One region of the Corynebacterium sp. CCM 9204 genome, then DNA from elsewhere that is predicted to be linked to it. Evidence: predicted binding sites of a transcription regulator. Region 1 holds the regulator's gene; the other holds the start of a gene.
What was found. The regulator LexA, encoded in region 1, represses DNA repair genes until DNA is damaged. The targets are predictions, from matches to a motif close to CGAACANNTGTTCG.
Positions count from the first base shown of each region.

Region 2: a site for LexA is predicted at 5,551-5,564, ahead of QWU43_RS01765 (SAV_6107 family HEPN domain-containing protein). Genes of this name have one in related genera too.

Region 1 covers NZ_JAUERX010000001.1:653,280-660,276, reverse strand. The annotation lists gene nrdR (transcriptional regulator NrdR) at 1-456, opposite strand; gene QWU43_RS02895 (hypothetical protein) at 549-758, opposite strand; gene lexA (transcriptional repressor LexA) at 1,305-1,976, shown strand; gene QWU43_RS02885 (DeoR/GlpR family DNA-binding transcription regulator) at 2,413-3,192, shown strand; gene QWU43_RS02880 (1-phosphofructokinase family hexose kinase) at 3,189-4,160, shown strand; gene ptsP (phosphoenolpyruvate--protein phosphotransferase) at 4,271-5,980, opposite strand; gene QWU43_RS02870 (1-phosphofructokinase family hexose kinase) at 6,451-6,997, shown strand, end outside.
Region 2 covers NZ_JAUERX010000001.1:397,003-403,999, reverse strand. The annotation lists gene QWU43_RS01790 (peptidoglycan D,D-transpeptidase FtsI family protein) at 1-1,328, opposite strand, end outside; gene QWU43_RS01785 (hypothetical protein) at 1,457-2,347, opposite strand; gene rsmH (16S rRNA (cytosine(1402)-N(4))-methyltransferase RsmH) at 2,344-3,354, opposite strand; gene mraZ (division/cell wall cluster transcriptional repressor MraZ) at 3,533-3,964, opposite strand; gene QWU43_RS01770 (DUF3040 domain-containing protein) at 4,466-4,879, opposite strand; gene QWU43_RS01765 (SAV_6107 family HEPN domain-containing protein) at 5,027-5,455, opposite strand; gene QWU43_RS01760 (GNAT family N-acetyltransferase) at 5,688-6,305, shown strand; gene QWU43_RS01755 (methylenetetrahydrofolate reductase) at 6,280-6,997, opposite strand, start outside.

The DNA of each region.
Region 1 (6,997 bases):
TCAATGTTCTCGTGATCGGCGGCGCATCAACCTGATCTCTGATTCGAAATCTCCGGCAGACTCGAACGACTTGTAGACCGATGCAAACCGAAGATAAGCAACCTCATCCAGTTCCCGCAACGGTTTGAGGATAGCCAGTCCAATGGTGTTCGCAGGAACCTGTGAGCTGCCGTGCTGACGAACTGTCTCCTCAACCTGTTGGGCGAGACGTTTTAACGCGTCATCCGAAACGTCCCGTCCCTGACATGCGCGGCGAACACCTGTGATGACTTTCTCCCGGCTAAACGGCTCAGACACTCCATTCCGTTTTACAACCATCAAAACGGCCTTTTCGACGGTGGTGAAGCGCCCATGACAGTTACTACATTCCCGTCGGCGCCTCACTGCAGATCCTCCATCAATTGTGCGCGAGTCGATCACTCGGGAAGTGGACTGGTGGCAGAAGGGGCAGTGCACAGTGTCATCCTCATCAAACTCGGGGCTCCGGACCAGACCGGCGTTCTCCAGTCTAATGCCCGCACCGATGACCGGCGATCCGCCATCGAACCTCAACGCCCCGAAATGACGGTTGTCGTCGAGTGCGGCACTTGGACCGATGGCTCACCGCCATCAGGCACCGCGATGAGCAGACCGAAAAACAACGCACCACCGACGAGTGCTCCAGCAGCGTAAGTGCGAAGAGCGGCACCCCGCTCAACATCACGCCCCACGGCCCAGCCGCTGCCTGGTTCCACCCCCTCGTCATGCAACTCTCCCATTGGCCAGGATGTTCTAAAATCAGATCGATTTTTTCGAACACTGTAGCCAGACGAGGACCCCAACGAACGACAACCCCCACTCCAGACCGAGACGGGAGCAGCAGAAGTACTGTGCGACGGAAAAGCATATTTACCTGCATGAATCATGCCGTTCTTCACCTTCATTTTTAAACCTCCAGCACTGAAAACAACTGATTTTCGACATTGGAGCAATCGAACACCGACGTCGCCCACATGTTCTATGTCGACCCTATGTTCGATTTATAACATCTCGCCGTAACGTTGTCCAGAGCTTGAAGATGATTTTCGAACACCCGTGTTACAATCGTTCGAAATTATGTAGTGTGGGGTGCAGCATCCACGCTGCGATACCGAACAGTTCAACCATTCCCAGAGCCCCGGAAATGACCCGCCTTTCCGGCTGGTGCAACACGGGTGATCTCGGGGATCTTCCAGAGGTCGAAGCCCAAAGATCCCACACCCGATGGTCTGCCCAGCCACCACGGTGCGGAAAATCCATCCCGACAGAACAGACCAGGAGTCCCGATGCCCACAGTCAACAAACCAGATCCGTCCCAGCTCTCCCCCCGTCAGCGCCGGATCCTCGAAGTCATCCGGGATGCTGTGGTGCTCCGGGGATATCCACCGAGCATCAGGGAGATCGGTGACGCGGCTGGGCTGCAGTCCACGTCATCGGTGGCCTATCAGTTGAAAGAACTGGAGAAGAAGGGCTTTCTCCGGCGCGACCCCAACAAACCACGCGCCGTCGACGTGCGTCACATGCCTGGCCCGACGAAGCAACGGCGGAAGAAGATCGGGCATCCGGACAACGGCGAACAGGCGCAAACGAGTATGATTCCGGCACTGGGGGCTATCGCCGCAGGCAGCCCGATCCTCGCGGAACAGAATATCCAGGAGTACTACCCGCTCCCCACCGAATTCGTGGGTGGAGGCGAGCTCTTCATGCTTGAAGTAGTGGGTGAGTCCATGCGTGACGCGGCGATTCTTGATGGGGACTGGGTGATTATTCGCAGGCAACCCGTGGCGGAACAAGGCGAGATCGTCGCAGCAATGATTGACGGGGAGGCAACTGTCAAGGAGTTCCACCGCGACGCTTCCGGAGTCTGGCTACTCCCCCGAAACGACGCCTTTTCTCCGATCAACGGTGACGACGCGGAGATCATGGGTAAAGTGGTCTCCGTTATCCGCAAGCTCTGACCCGTAGAGCACTGTAAGACGCTGCATTCGATGCTCCCCCTCTCCCGACCGCTACACACGATCGGGGGGTTAGTGTCTGTTTCTCCGATCAGTAGCCTGCGTTCACAGGATTGACGCTTAAATCCCATAAATATGCCGTGAAATGCAACTACCTTGAGCATTCAGGTCGCCCTCTCGTCACGATGACACCTTCGAAGCCTGTGGATTTGTGGTTTTGATCTCCCGATAGCGCCCCTTTCCGTCCGGTTGTTTCGGTTTTATGGGACACTGGGGCAGTTAGGTAAACAAGCAGGCCGAAACACCGGCAGCAGACCATCACCCTCAGCGTCGTATCCGGGAAATCCAACAACCAGATGCATATTCACTCATCTGATGTTTCTGAAACCGGACTATCTCCCGATCGCGACTGGTTTCTGCCGTGCACCAAGGAGGATCCATGTACGCAGAAGAACGCCGTAGGCAGATCGCTTCGCTGACCGCGGTAGAAGGTCGTGTCAATGTCACGGAACTCGCGGACCGCTTCGACGTGACCGCAGAAACCATTCGCCGTGATCTTGCCGTACTCGATAATGAGGGAACCGTTCACAGGGTGCACGGCGGTGCGGTCGCAAGTCAGAATTTTCAGACGGCCGAACTGGCCGTCGATGTTCGAGCGAAGAGTGCTTCCTCGGCGAAATCCGCTATCGCCCGAGCCGCACTCGACTACCTTCCTGAACCCCAGGGGGGAATGTTCCTCGACGCAGGTACGACGCTGGCAGCTCTCGCCGATCTCATTTCCGGGCATCCCATGGCACCGCGCTGGTCGATCGTCACAAACTGCTTGCCCATTGCGTTGAAAATGGCCTCGGCGGGGCTCGACGAGGTCCAGTTACTCGGCGGTTCCGTTCGCTCAATCACTCAGGCGGTGGTCGGAGACACCGCGCTACGGACCCTCGCACTCATGAGAGCAGACGTAGCATTCATCGGGACAAACGCCCTCACCCTGGATCACGGCCTGTCCACGGCGGATAGTCAAGAAGCAGCGGTCAAGCGGTCAATGATCATCAACGCCCGAAAGGTTGTCGTTCTCTGCGATGCTACAAAAATGGGCTGCGACTACATGGTCAGCTTCGCCAGCACAGATGACATCGATGTCGTGATCACGGATTCAGCCGCCCCTCGTTCCTTCGTCGATGCCCTCCGCGACCGGAACATAGAGGTCGTGATCGCGGAATGATCTTGACGGTTACCCCAACCCCTGTACTCGAACGCTCGGGTAGCGTCGACAGCCCCATCACGGGTGGAGATCTGCTGAGCCTTCAGAGGGTGGACACCTATCCCGGCGGCTCAGGGGTGACCATTGCACATACCGCGTACCTCGCCGGTTCACCCGTCCACGCTATTTTTCCCGCTCCCGAGATCAGCCACTATCTTCGGATGATCAGTTTACTCGGGCTACCGCATGACTTTGTTCCAGTCGCGGGGCCTATCCAGACGAGATTCACAGTGAGGGATTCCAGTGGCCAAAGCACGCAGTTCCTCGATCCGGCAATGCCCTTAGACGCAATTCAACTCGCGGGCCTCCGAGACCTCACAGTTAGCCGTGCCGAAAAGGCGGACTGGGTTGTGCTGGCTGGTCCGCTTCCAGATGTCGCGCCGAACGGATGGTACGTAGACGTTATCCGCGCGCTCTCCCTGTATCATCCCGGCGTCCGGACCTCTGTCGCTACCTCCGGAAATCCACTTCGCGCAATCATCCGGCAACTATCCGCGATAACGCCCACCCTACTCTCACTCAATCCTGAAGACATCTCGAATCTACTTCCCGGACCAACATCAACCGATATCACCTCGCTACTCCAGAGCGGGGAGATTTCACATGTCATCGACGCAGTCAAACCCTTGCTTGATTCCGGGGTCTCCGAGGTACTGATCAGTTTCCCTCCAGACAGGGCGGTTTCGGTGAGTTCCACTTCAGGTTGGCTCGCAAGCGTGCCAACAGCGGTAGCCAGGCAGTGCTCCCACTTCCGCGAGAAGTTAGTCGCCGGTTATCTCATGGCGGAAACCACTGGTGCAGAGCCTGATCAATGCCTCTCCGTCGGATTAGCCTACGCTGTGGCAGTTGGTACAGACCCGGATTGTGGTCTCCCAACACCAGATATCGTCCGAACCAGAGACGTCACCTGCACTCCACTGGACATCTAAGTCCCCCCACCTGTTGCCATTCATTCTGTCTCCCCAGGAAAGCGCAAGAAGGGTCATCCCACTACCGGAAAGGTAGTGGGATGACCCTTCTCAGTGAAAAGAATCCGCGCCTACACCTCTGGTGCAGGAATGATGTCTCGTACAGCCTCACGCGCGGCAGTTGCCCCCTCCGCAGCAAGTGCAGCCTCAGCGGCACGGACACACGTCGCCAAATCAACCTCAGCGAGTTGCGCACCGACACCTGCAAGAGCAGTCGACGCAGCGGACAAAGAGTTGACACCGAGGCCCGTCAGGACGCAGGCGAGCATGGGGTCCGCAGCAGCTTCACCACAGACACCAACCGGTGTACCTGTCTTCTTCCCCTCATCACAGGTCATCTTGATCAGACGGAGTACAGCGGGTTGCCATGGGTCAGTGAGGTAGGCAAGTTGCGGTGACATCCGGTCAGCGGCCATCGCGTACTGGGTGAGATCGTTCGTACCAATGGACACAAAATCCAGGTGCGGCATGATCTTATCGGCCATCAGAGCTGCAGCGGGCACCTCAATCATCGCGCCAGCGGTAAGGCCACGCTCGGCACACAGACCCGCGAACCATTTCGCTTCCTTCGCAGTGGCAACCATCGGAGCCATCACCCAGGTCGGGGAACCTTCGCCTCGTCCGAGTTTGTCCGCCGCCAACGCGATAGCGTCGAGCTGGCGGATCAGCAACCCCTCGTTTGCCCGAGCGATCCGTAGACCACGAACACCTAGCGCCGGATTCATTTCATCAGCGAGTGTGGCGAAGGCGACAGGCTTATCCGATCCAGCATCAAGTGAACGAACGACAACCTTCGACTCGGGGAAGGCCTCGAGAACCTTAGTGTAGACAGCAGCTTGTTCCTCCACTGACGGCTCCGAGGTTGCGGAAAGGAAACACATCTCGGTACGGAAGAGGCCAATACCCTCGGCTTCGGTCTTGGCGGCCGTAGCGGCAGCCTTACCGTCCTGGACGTTAGCCAAGAGCTGTACCCGGTGCCCGTCGCTGGTCTTCGCCGGGCCACGCCACAGCGCGACCTTCTCTGCGAGTGCCTTGGACTCAGCAACCTTGCGCTTCGCCGAATCAGGTTCAACCCCAACCGCAATGGTTCCCTCAACGCCGTCAACTAGCACCATTTCTCCCGCCCCGATCTTGTTCAGATCCGTTCCGACAGCAACGATACAAGGGACATTCAGCTGACGGGCGATGATCGCGGTATGGCTGGTGGGACCACCGAGTTCGGTGACGAGAGCTGTGAACATCGTTGTATCGAGCGCTGCGGTATCAGCCGGTGACAGATCATCAGCAAAGAGCACAACCTCCCCGTCAACCTCGGGCAGACCAGGCTCATCCTCACCTCGGATCTGTGCGATGGTCCTGTCCCTGATGTCCCGCAGATCAGTGACGCGCTCCGCCATGATTCCCCCCGCCGCCTCGAACATCGAAATGAACTTGGTCGTCGCGGCGACAACGGCATAGTCAGCCGGATGCCCGGCAGCCGTGTTCTTCTTCACGGCCTTACGCCATCCACGGTCGCGAACCAAGCCGGCAGTCGCGCTGAGGACTTCGCTGGCAGCTCCAACAGCGCGTTCGCCGCGATCAGCGAGACGGTCCGCAACTGCATCCGCTGCCGCAACGAAACGCTCATATTCGGCGTCACGCTGATCTTCGCTGACCTGGGCGCCCGCCTGCGGAAGCTTCGGGCGCGGCTTGATCCACACAGCCTTGGCGAACCGGATCCCCGGTACGACCGCCGTGCCGTGCAGGACAAAGTCCTTCGTGTCTTCTGTCACATTTTCCATATTCTATCCCCTGTCCTCACTTTTACGTCAGTGCTTTCGAAGATACCACCCGGCACACAACAACGCTGTGAGTTCCCACATTTTCACAAATGCGAACGGGACAAATCGGGCAGAATACGACACCGGGAACGAAGGAAACACCACCGTATCCATACTAATTTCGGGATTCCTGCCCGCATACCCCCGATATCACCAGAAGTGGAGCAGCGACGTCCTCGTCCACGGTGAGGACATCATGGATAGAACAGCCCGAACCCGTTAAAACAGTTACCCGGACCCCCTGCTACGGTTATTCCAACTTCAACAGAACGCTCCGAAATTCCCGGTCCGCACGGTGCATCCCCGTTTATCACAACGGTCATGACTGAATCCCGTGAGTATCCGTTGAACAACCTGCTGCCGCATGATGACGCTTCGTCCTAACTGTCGGCCGCTTCGCGCGTCTACCGATCCAACATAAGGTCTCCCCGTTGATTCTCACCCTCACCCCGAATCCCAGCATCGATCTGAGTTTGAGTCTTCCGGCACCCCTGCAGCCCGGGGAAGTACAGCGACTGGCATCGGTGACCCAGGCGCCGGGGGGAAAAGGAATCAACGTTTCCCATGCCTGTCACTCAGCGGGCGTTCCCACCCTGGCCCTGTTTCCGGCACCGTCAGAGGGTACGTTTGTTCGTCTCATGGCACGCACACGAGTCCCGTATCGCATTATTCGCGGTGGATTCTCCGTTCGGACGAACACAACGATCACGGAACCCGATGGTACAACGACCAAACTCAATGGCCCGGGTAATCCATTATCTCCTTCGGCGGTCAAGGCAGTTGAAGAGGCGCTCATCATCGCCGCAGGTGCCGCAGACTGGGTCGTGCTCAGCGGTTCGCTACCGGCCGGAGCTCCACATGGCTGGTATCAGCACCTTCTCGGACTAGTCCGAGAGACCTTCCCTAAGGTTCCTGTCGCGGTTGACACCTCAGATCGTCCGCTACTGGAACTCGCGGACCGAATTCGTGACGGAGCAC
Region 2 (6,997 bases), 260 kb from region 1:
TGCAACAGGGTAAGAGACATACCCTGTCCGATCGGAAGGTTGGCGAAGGTACCACCGGACCACTGGGAACGATCGAGAAGCAGACCAGGGGATTCACCCGGAAGCTCGATTCCCGTATACCTGCCCACACCGAACCTATCCAGCATCTCCGCGAACCGATCCTGCCCGACCCGATCAGCCAACATCAACGTGCCGACGTTCGAGGACTTTCCGAACACACCGGTTGTGGTGAACGGGACTACACCGTGCGGCCAGGCATCCTTGACGGTGACCCCGGACATGTTGATGGACCCCGGTACCTGGAGAACCTCATCGGGTGTGGTGACTCCGTCCTCGATCGCGGTCGCGGCGGTGATGATCTTCGCCACGGAACCGGGCTCGAACGGAGCCTGAACCGCCGGATTCCCGAAGAACTTTCCTCTGGCGAGCTGTGCTTCAATGTCACCGGTCGGATCGATCGTATCCGTGTTAGCCATCGCAAGTACCTCACCAGATTCCGCATCAAGGACAACCGCGGATGCAGACTTGGCCCGGGAATTCTCTTTCGCTTGTTCAAGCTCCTGTTGCACGTAGGTTTGCAGGTTGAGATCGAGAGTCAGCCGAACATCTGAGCCGTGTACCACGGGAACCTGATCCCGGAGGGTCCCCGGAATGATCTGTCCGTTGGTGGACACATCTTCGGTTGATTTCCCGTTGATTCCGGACAATACGGCATCTGACGCAGCCTCCAACCCAAACTGCCCCTCACCGTCGATGGAGATCTTCCCGATCACGTTTTCCGCGATCGCACCGTTCGGATACTGCCGGATATCCTGGCGGTCCGCGGCGACACCGGGAAAACGCTCGGCGATCTCCACCGCGACGTCTGGATCAACGTTGCGGACCAGAACGGTGTAGGAGTTGTCCGCCCGTAGCTTTTCCAGGATCTCCGTGGGTTTGACCTTCTGGACCGAGGCCCCCGCATCCTTCACCATCTTCGGGATGACCTCGGACATCTCTTCTAGGACGTCATCCAACGGCGGATTTTTCTCCAGCAATTCCGGATCACCACTCCTCACCGCCAGTTCATGCCGTTCCGTGATCTCCCGGCGTAACACGAGCGGTGCTACCGTCAACGAACGAGCTTGCATCGTGTAGGCGAGTTGCGCACCGTCACGATCGGTCACCATTCCACGACGCGCGAAATCGGTGTACTCCCGGGTACGTTGACTCTGCGCATGAGCCGCTAGTTCAGGCCCCCAGACGAGCTGCACACAGGCGAGCCGAACCGCGAGTACCACAACGCCCACGACAACGAGTGATCGGACAATTTTCATCCGACGCACCATCTGATCGGTCCCCTGCGCCTGCCGCGGAACACTTTCATTTCTGAACGGCACCGTCGACACGGGCTTTCCGGACCGGGAAGTCCGGGGCGCCGAACGACGTTTCCCGCCCCCCTGGTCCGGAGGTGTCGTCACTGTCCGCTCCCACCCGTCCGGTCAGTTCGGACATTCGGCGCATATGGTGCGATTGCAGGAACCAGACTGTTGGCACCTGACACCGGAGGAGCCGCGGGAGATTCAATCGGTGCAGGAGCAGGGGGCTCAGATGGCACGGGAACAGGCATCTGCTCCGCACCGGGGAGTCCACCGCGGGGTAACGGCTGAACCCGGTCCACGACAGCGTCGGTCTCCACCGGATCACTACTGGCAGGACCCGGAATGACACGGGATCCGTTGACGTCGATAATCGGTCGGACGGCATCGGGTTCCGCTGCACGCAGCTCGTCAACACCTCCATCGGACCTGACGGAGAGAACACCGGGCTGATCCGGAATGACCATTCCGAGTTCCGCCGCCCGGCGCGCGATTTCCGCGGCAGACGTCGCCGACTGATGATCCCGGTTCAGTGTCTCGATCTGATTTCCCAGTCGACTGTCCGTACGCGACAGTTCCTGGAGCCGAAAGGTCTGCTGAGTGGTCAGACCGGAAAGGTAAATGGTCAGCATGACCCCGGCGAGAAGCGTCACAACGAGAACAATCGCGAATCGGACACGAACCGGATCGGCCTTCGGAGCCACGATACGACGACCTCGGACCGACACCACCTGTCTGGATCCAGGTGCCCACTGGAACCTCCGACGCTGCGGCATCGGCGGAGTCGCATTCGGACGCTGAGGACGGACCCGTGGAGCAGGCCGCAGATCAATCACCGTAGCGTCAGCTCCACCTCCCCCACGTACCGGGGTTCTGGTATCTCCTCCTGGGGTAGACATCCGACCCCGTGAGGGGCCACGGGTGGGGGTTGCAGGGACATGGGCGAAATCTGATTCAGGGGTCGCCCGGAGGCGTGCTGTCGTGCTCATCGGGTCTCTCCGTTCGACTGTGCTATCCGTTCCACTGCGCGCACCCGCACTGGGGCAGCCCGGGGATTGTCTTCAATCTCGTTCTGTGGTGCCTTTTCTGCACCACGTGTCACGAGGCGGAACTCAGGGGCGGTACCCGGTAGATCAACCGGTAGCCCCTGTGGAGTCCTGGAAACGGTCAGTCTTGCGAGTTCCCGTTTCACGATGCGGTCCTCCAACGACTGGTAGGCCATGAACACAGCACGGCCACCAACCCTCAATTCCCGGGTGATCGCCGGAACCATCGCAGCCACCGAATCAAGTTCACCATTGACCTCGACGCGCAGTGCCTGGAACGTCCGCTTCGCGGGGTGCCCTCCCGTACGTCGGGCGGCCGCCGGGATCGTGGTATAGAGCAACTCGACGAGTCGGCCGGACGTCGTGAACGGTTCCTTCTCCCGTTCACGGAGCACCGCTGAAGCAATCTTGCCTGCAAAACGCTCATCCCCGTAGGCCTTCAGTACATGGGCCAGTTGACCGTGGTCGTAGGTATTGAGGATGTCCGCGGCGGTGATCCCTGAAGTCGGATCCATCCGCATGTCCAATGGTGCGTCCTTCGAATACGCGAAACCACGTTCAGTCTGGTCGAGCTGCATGGATGAGACGCCCAGATCAAACAGCGCACCAGCGACCCCGCACTCCCTCACGAGAGCACAGACTGCACCACCATCATCGGAAATCGCGGAAGAGAAATGGTCGAAGCGGGTGTGAATGCCACGGAACCTGTCTCCGAAGGACGCCAACCGCTCAGTCGCCCGGGCCAGCGCGATGGGGTCACGATCCAGCCCAATCACGCGAACATTGGGAAAAGTCGTGAGGAAATGCTCTGTGTGTCCACCGGCCCCGAGTGTCCCGTCGATGATCACCGCCTGGTCTCCTGCGGCTTCAACCGCAGGTTGAAGCAACTCCGTGACTCGGTCACGCAGGACGGGAACATGTCCGTGGTCGCCGTCGACGGTCATCATCATCGCCCCCTCCTGGTCGGTCGGCCAGGCCACCGGGCCCGGGTTGCTGTTCATATGGTCGATGGGGTGAGTGCAGGGCCCTGTCCGGGGCATCTATCTGATGTCGGGGAAGTACACCAGAGCGACGCTCCGGACAGAGTCCGTGCACGCACTCCACTCGATTCGGTTGTTGTGGTCACGGTCAGAGCAGACCACTGAGATCCGGATCAGCAGCAGCAGAGAACATCTCCTCTGTCTGCTTCTGATATTCATCCCAGGACTGGGCGTCCCAGATCTCGAGGGATTCGACTGCACCGATGACCACGCACTCCTTGGTGAGCCTCGCGTATTCACGATGCGCCGGAGAGAGCGTGATCCGACCGTGCCCATCAGGCCGCTGCTCCACCGCGCTCGCGGCGAGATTACGGATGAAGGCACGCGCCCTCGGATTGGTCCGTGAGATCTCGGCGGCACGCCGGGTGCGCGCCTCGAACTCTTCTTTGGGGAAGACCGCCAGAGAGTGATCCTGCCCCATGGAAACAACGAGACCACCGGCAAGCTCCTCACGGAACTTCGCCGGAAGAGTCAGCCTTCCCTTGTCATCGAGCTTCGGGGTGTAGGTGCCGAGAAACATGTCCGGCACCGCCTTTCACTCGCGTGTCCTCAGGAGGATGAATCCATCTCCGACGGTCCAACCGGGACACGTATCCCCGGTCTTCCCGCCACTGAGCACCACAGTACCCCACTTTCCCCCACCAGCAACACCAGAGGACTCAATTCACAAACCTACAGTTCATCAATCAATGCTTTAACCTGCATTTTTTATCAAGATTTCAAGTGGGAGACACAGAAGCTCCACAATTACTACACTCCCCCAAAAGTGACCTCACACAACTCCAACCCCATCCACACCACCGGACCCAAAGCCCTCAATTACCCCATCTACCTGGTGATTTAAGAATGCAAAGAACACTCGCCCATGACAGTGGGGCAAAGTGGGGAAAAATGGTGGGGGAAAGTGGGGATGCGCGAGTACACACCTTCGGGCCCACTCCCGCGAGCAAGCAGACAGATGAGAACCCCGCCGGAAAGGTTCTCCGGCGGGGTTCTCATCTACGGTCGATAGAGCCCTGAATCACTCCTCGAAACGTTTGCGGAACCGATCCTCAATTCGGGAGCCGAAACCGGACGACGAGTCACGCGCCCCGAATCCACTGAATCGCGCCCGGGACGTCAGGTCGCCCAGATCATCATCGAAGCCGTCATCGAGACCCCCGCCACCACGCAGCATCCACACCCCCGCCCCGAACATAATCAGGAAGCCGAGCACACTCAACGCGACAAACCAGAGACTGTGGAGACTGAAGGCCACGCCCCCGATAAGCAGCAGCAACCCCACGGCACCGACCGCAATTCCCCTAATGGACACCGCAGGTGAAGCCGACCCACTCGACACAACCCCACCGAGCCCCGACCCGAACTTCGGGTCCGCCATCAGCGACTCTTCGATCTCACGGAACATCCTCTGTTCCTGCTCAGAAAGCGACATGGTGATCCTCCCGGGGCGTGGCGCCATACTTCTGTGTCTTGCTGTCATAAACGATAACGCTCAGATTATCCGGAAAGTTCCCACCCCACCTCCACCGCAACACAGTGAGGCGATACGGACACCGCCGTCCATCCACAGAGACGCCACTCAGGCCGCAGACCGCAGTATCCCCTCCCGCCGCTCCGCCACATCAATAAACTCCCCCACCTCATTCAGAAACTTATCCACCACGGCACCATCGAGAAAACCGGTCACACACATAGCCCGATTCCGAAGACCAGAATACCGGGATAGACGCGCGGCCCAACACGCACACTCAGCATCCACCAGTGACAATTGATCCCACGCACTCGACGGCAGCCGGCGCCTCCGGGAGACGGAACTATTCGCCACCAGAGCACCCGCAGTTCTCAACGCGGCCCGATACCCCTCTTCCACGGCCGCATCAAGCACACCCCTTTCCTGCTGAGAACGAGCTTCCGACAGGAGAAGAACCGCACGCCGAAGAAACTTCGTCCGGGCCCCCACATCCTGATTGAAACGCGTGGTTGCGGAAACAACGTTGGACACGATCATTCACCTTCCTTTCCATCGAAACCCAGCCACACCCATCCCGGAGACTGTTTTCTCAAACAAGGTAGAACACCCGGGGGACACACCGAACCAAATTTAGAACATATATTCGATATATTCCTCGGGGTGCAGTCAGGAATGAGTCACCGATTCCTCAACCAGGAAACCCCCAACAACTGCTCCGCGACCGGAATCACACCCCGTCCCTCCCGTCAACAGGGATACACATGGTTCCATGGAGCCTGTGAATACCGCCATCCTCCCCATGTCCCCCCTGGATTTCGTAAACCACTGCCCGGAGTTGGTGGACATCTACTGGATCGCAATGGACCTCGATGCCCAAGGCCTAGGTGGACATTCCCGACAAGGCCGAGTCCGCCAATGGCGGAGTCTCGTCCACAACCCCGGGTTCAAAGCCGTCTGTTCGGTATCCGACGGTCAGATAACCGGAATCGCATACGGAATGAACGGTGAGCCCGGAAAGAACTGGACCCGCGCGATCGCCGATGGCCTCGCCAGATCCGGAGGAGTGGATCCCCGGTGGCCTGAGATGCTCGCGGATTATTACGAGGTCAGTGAACTCCACGTACTCCCGGAGATGCAGGGACGCGGTATCGGGAGAAAACTACTCACCGCACTGCTCGAGGATGCCCCCCAGTCCTGGGCCTTGCTTTCCACCCCCGAGGTACCCCATGAAGCAAACCGCGCATTCAGCCTCTACCGGTCCCTGGGCTTCACCGACGTCATCCGCCACTTCACCTTCTTCGCGGATCCCAGACTCTTCGCCGTTCTAGCGGCCGAACTCCCCCTCCGGAACACGGAGAGAGTCATCCCGCCACGAAGCTCCCGATAACCCCGTTGCCACTCCATTCAGGCGCCATCCCAAGGTTATGCAGAACCTCCTGTGTCGCCCGAGCATTGTTCAACGTCATGAAATGAAGATCTGGCGCCCCCTCGGCGATGAGACGTTCAGCCATGCATGTGGTCCATTCGATCCCAACCTCCCTGACAGCATCTGCGTTCGCGTTCTCATCCCCGCCCGCCGCCCGAACCATCTGCTGCTCCAGTTTCTTCGGTAATTTCGCGCTGGACAATTCAATCTGTCTACGGAGTGATCGAAGAGAGGTAATCGGCATCAGCCCTGGAATGACAGGCTTCGCGCCATGCACCGGATCAGCCGCGGCAAGTCGATCCCGCAACCGGAGATAGTGGTCGCAGTCGAGGAACATCTGGGTAATCGAGTACTCGGCTCCCGCACGGAGTTTATTCAAGGTGTGCAGTGTGTCCGCTTCCTCCGAGGTCGCCCGGTAGTGGAGTTCCGGGAAGGACGCGACACCGATCTCAAAGTGTCGCGTTTCCGGAAGCGCACGAGTCATCTCGATGAGGTCGATGGCATAGGTGAGCCCTCCCGGGGTTGGCTTCCATTCGCCGGTCGGGTCACCCGGGGGGTCTCCTCGGAGCGCGAGCAGATTTGTTAGGCCGACCCCCGCATAAGTCCACAGAATATCCTCAAGCTCCTCGACGGTGTGGTTGACCAGGGTCAGA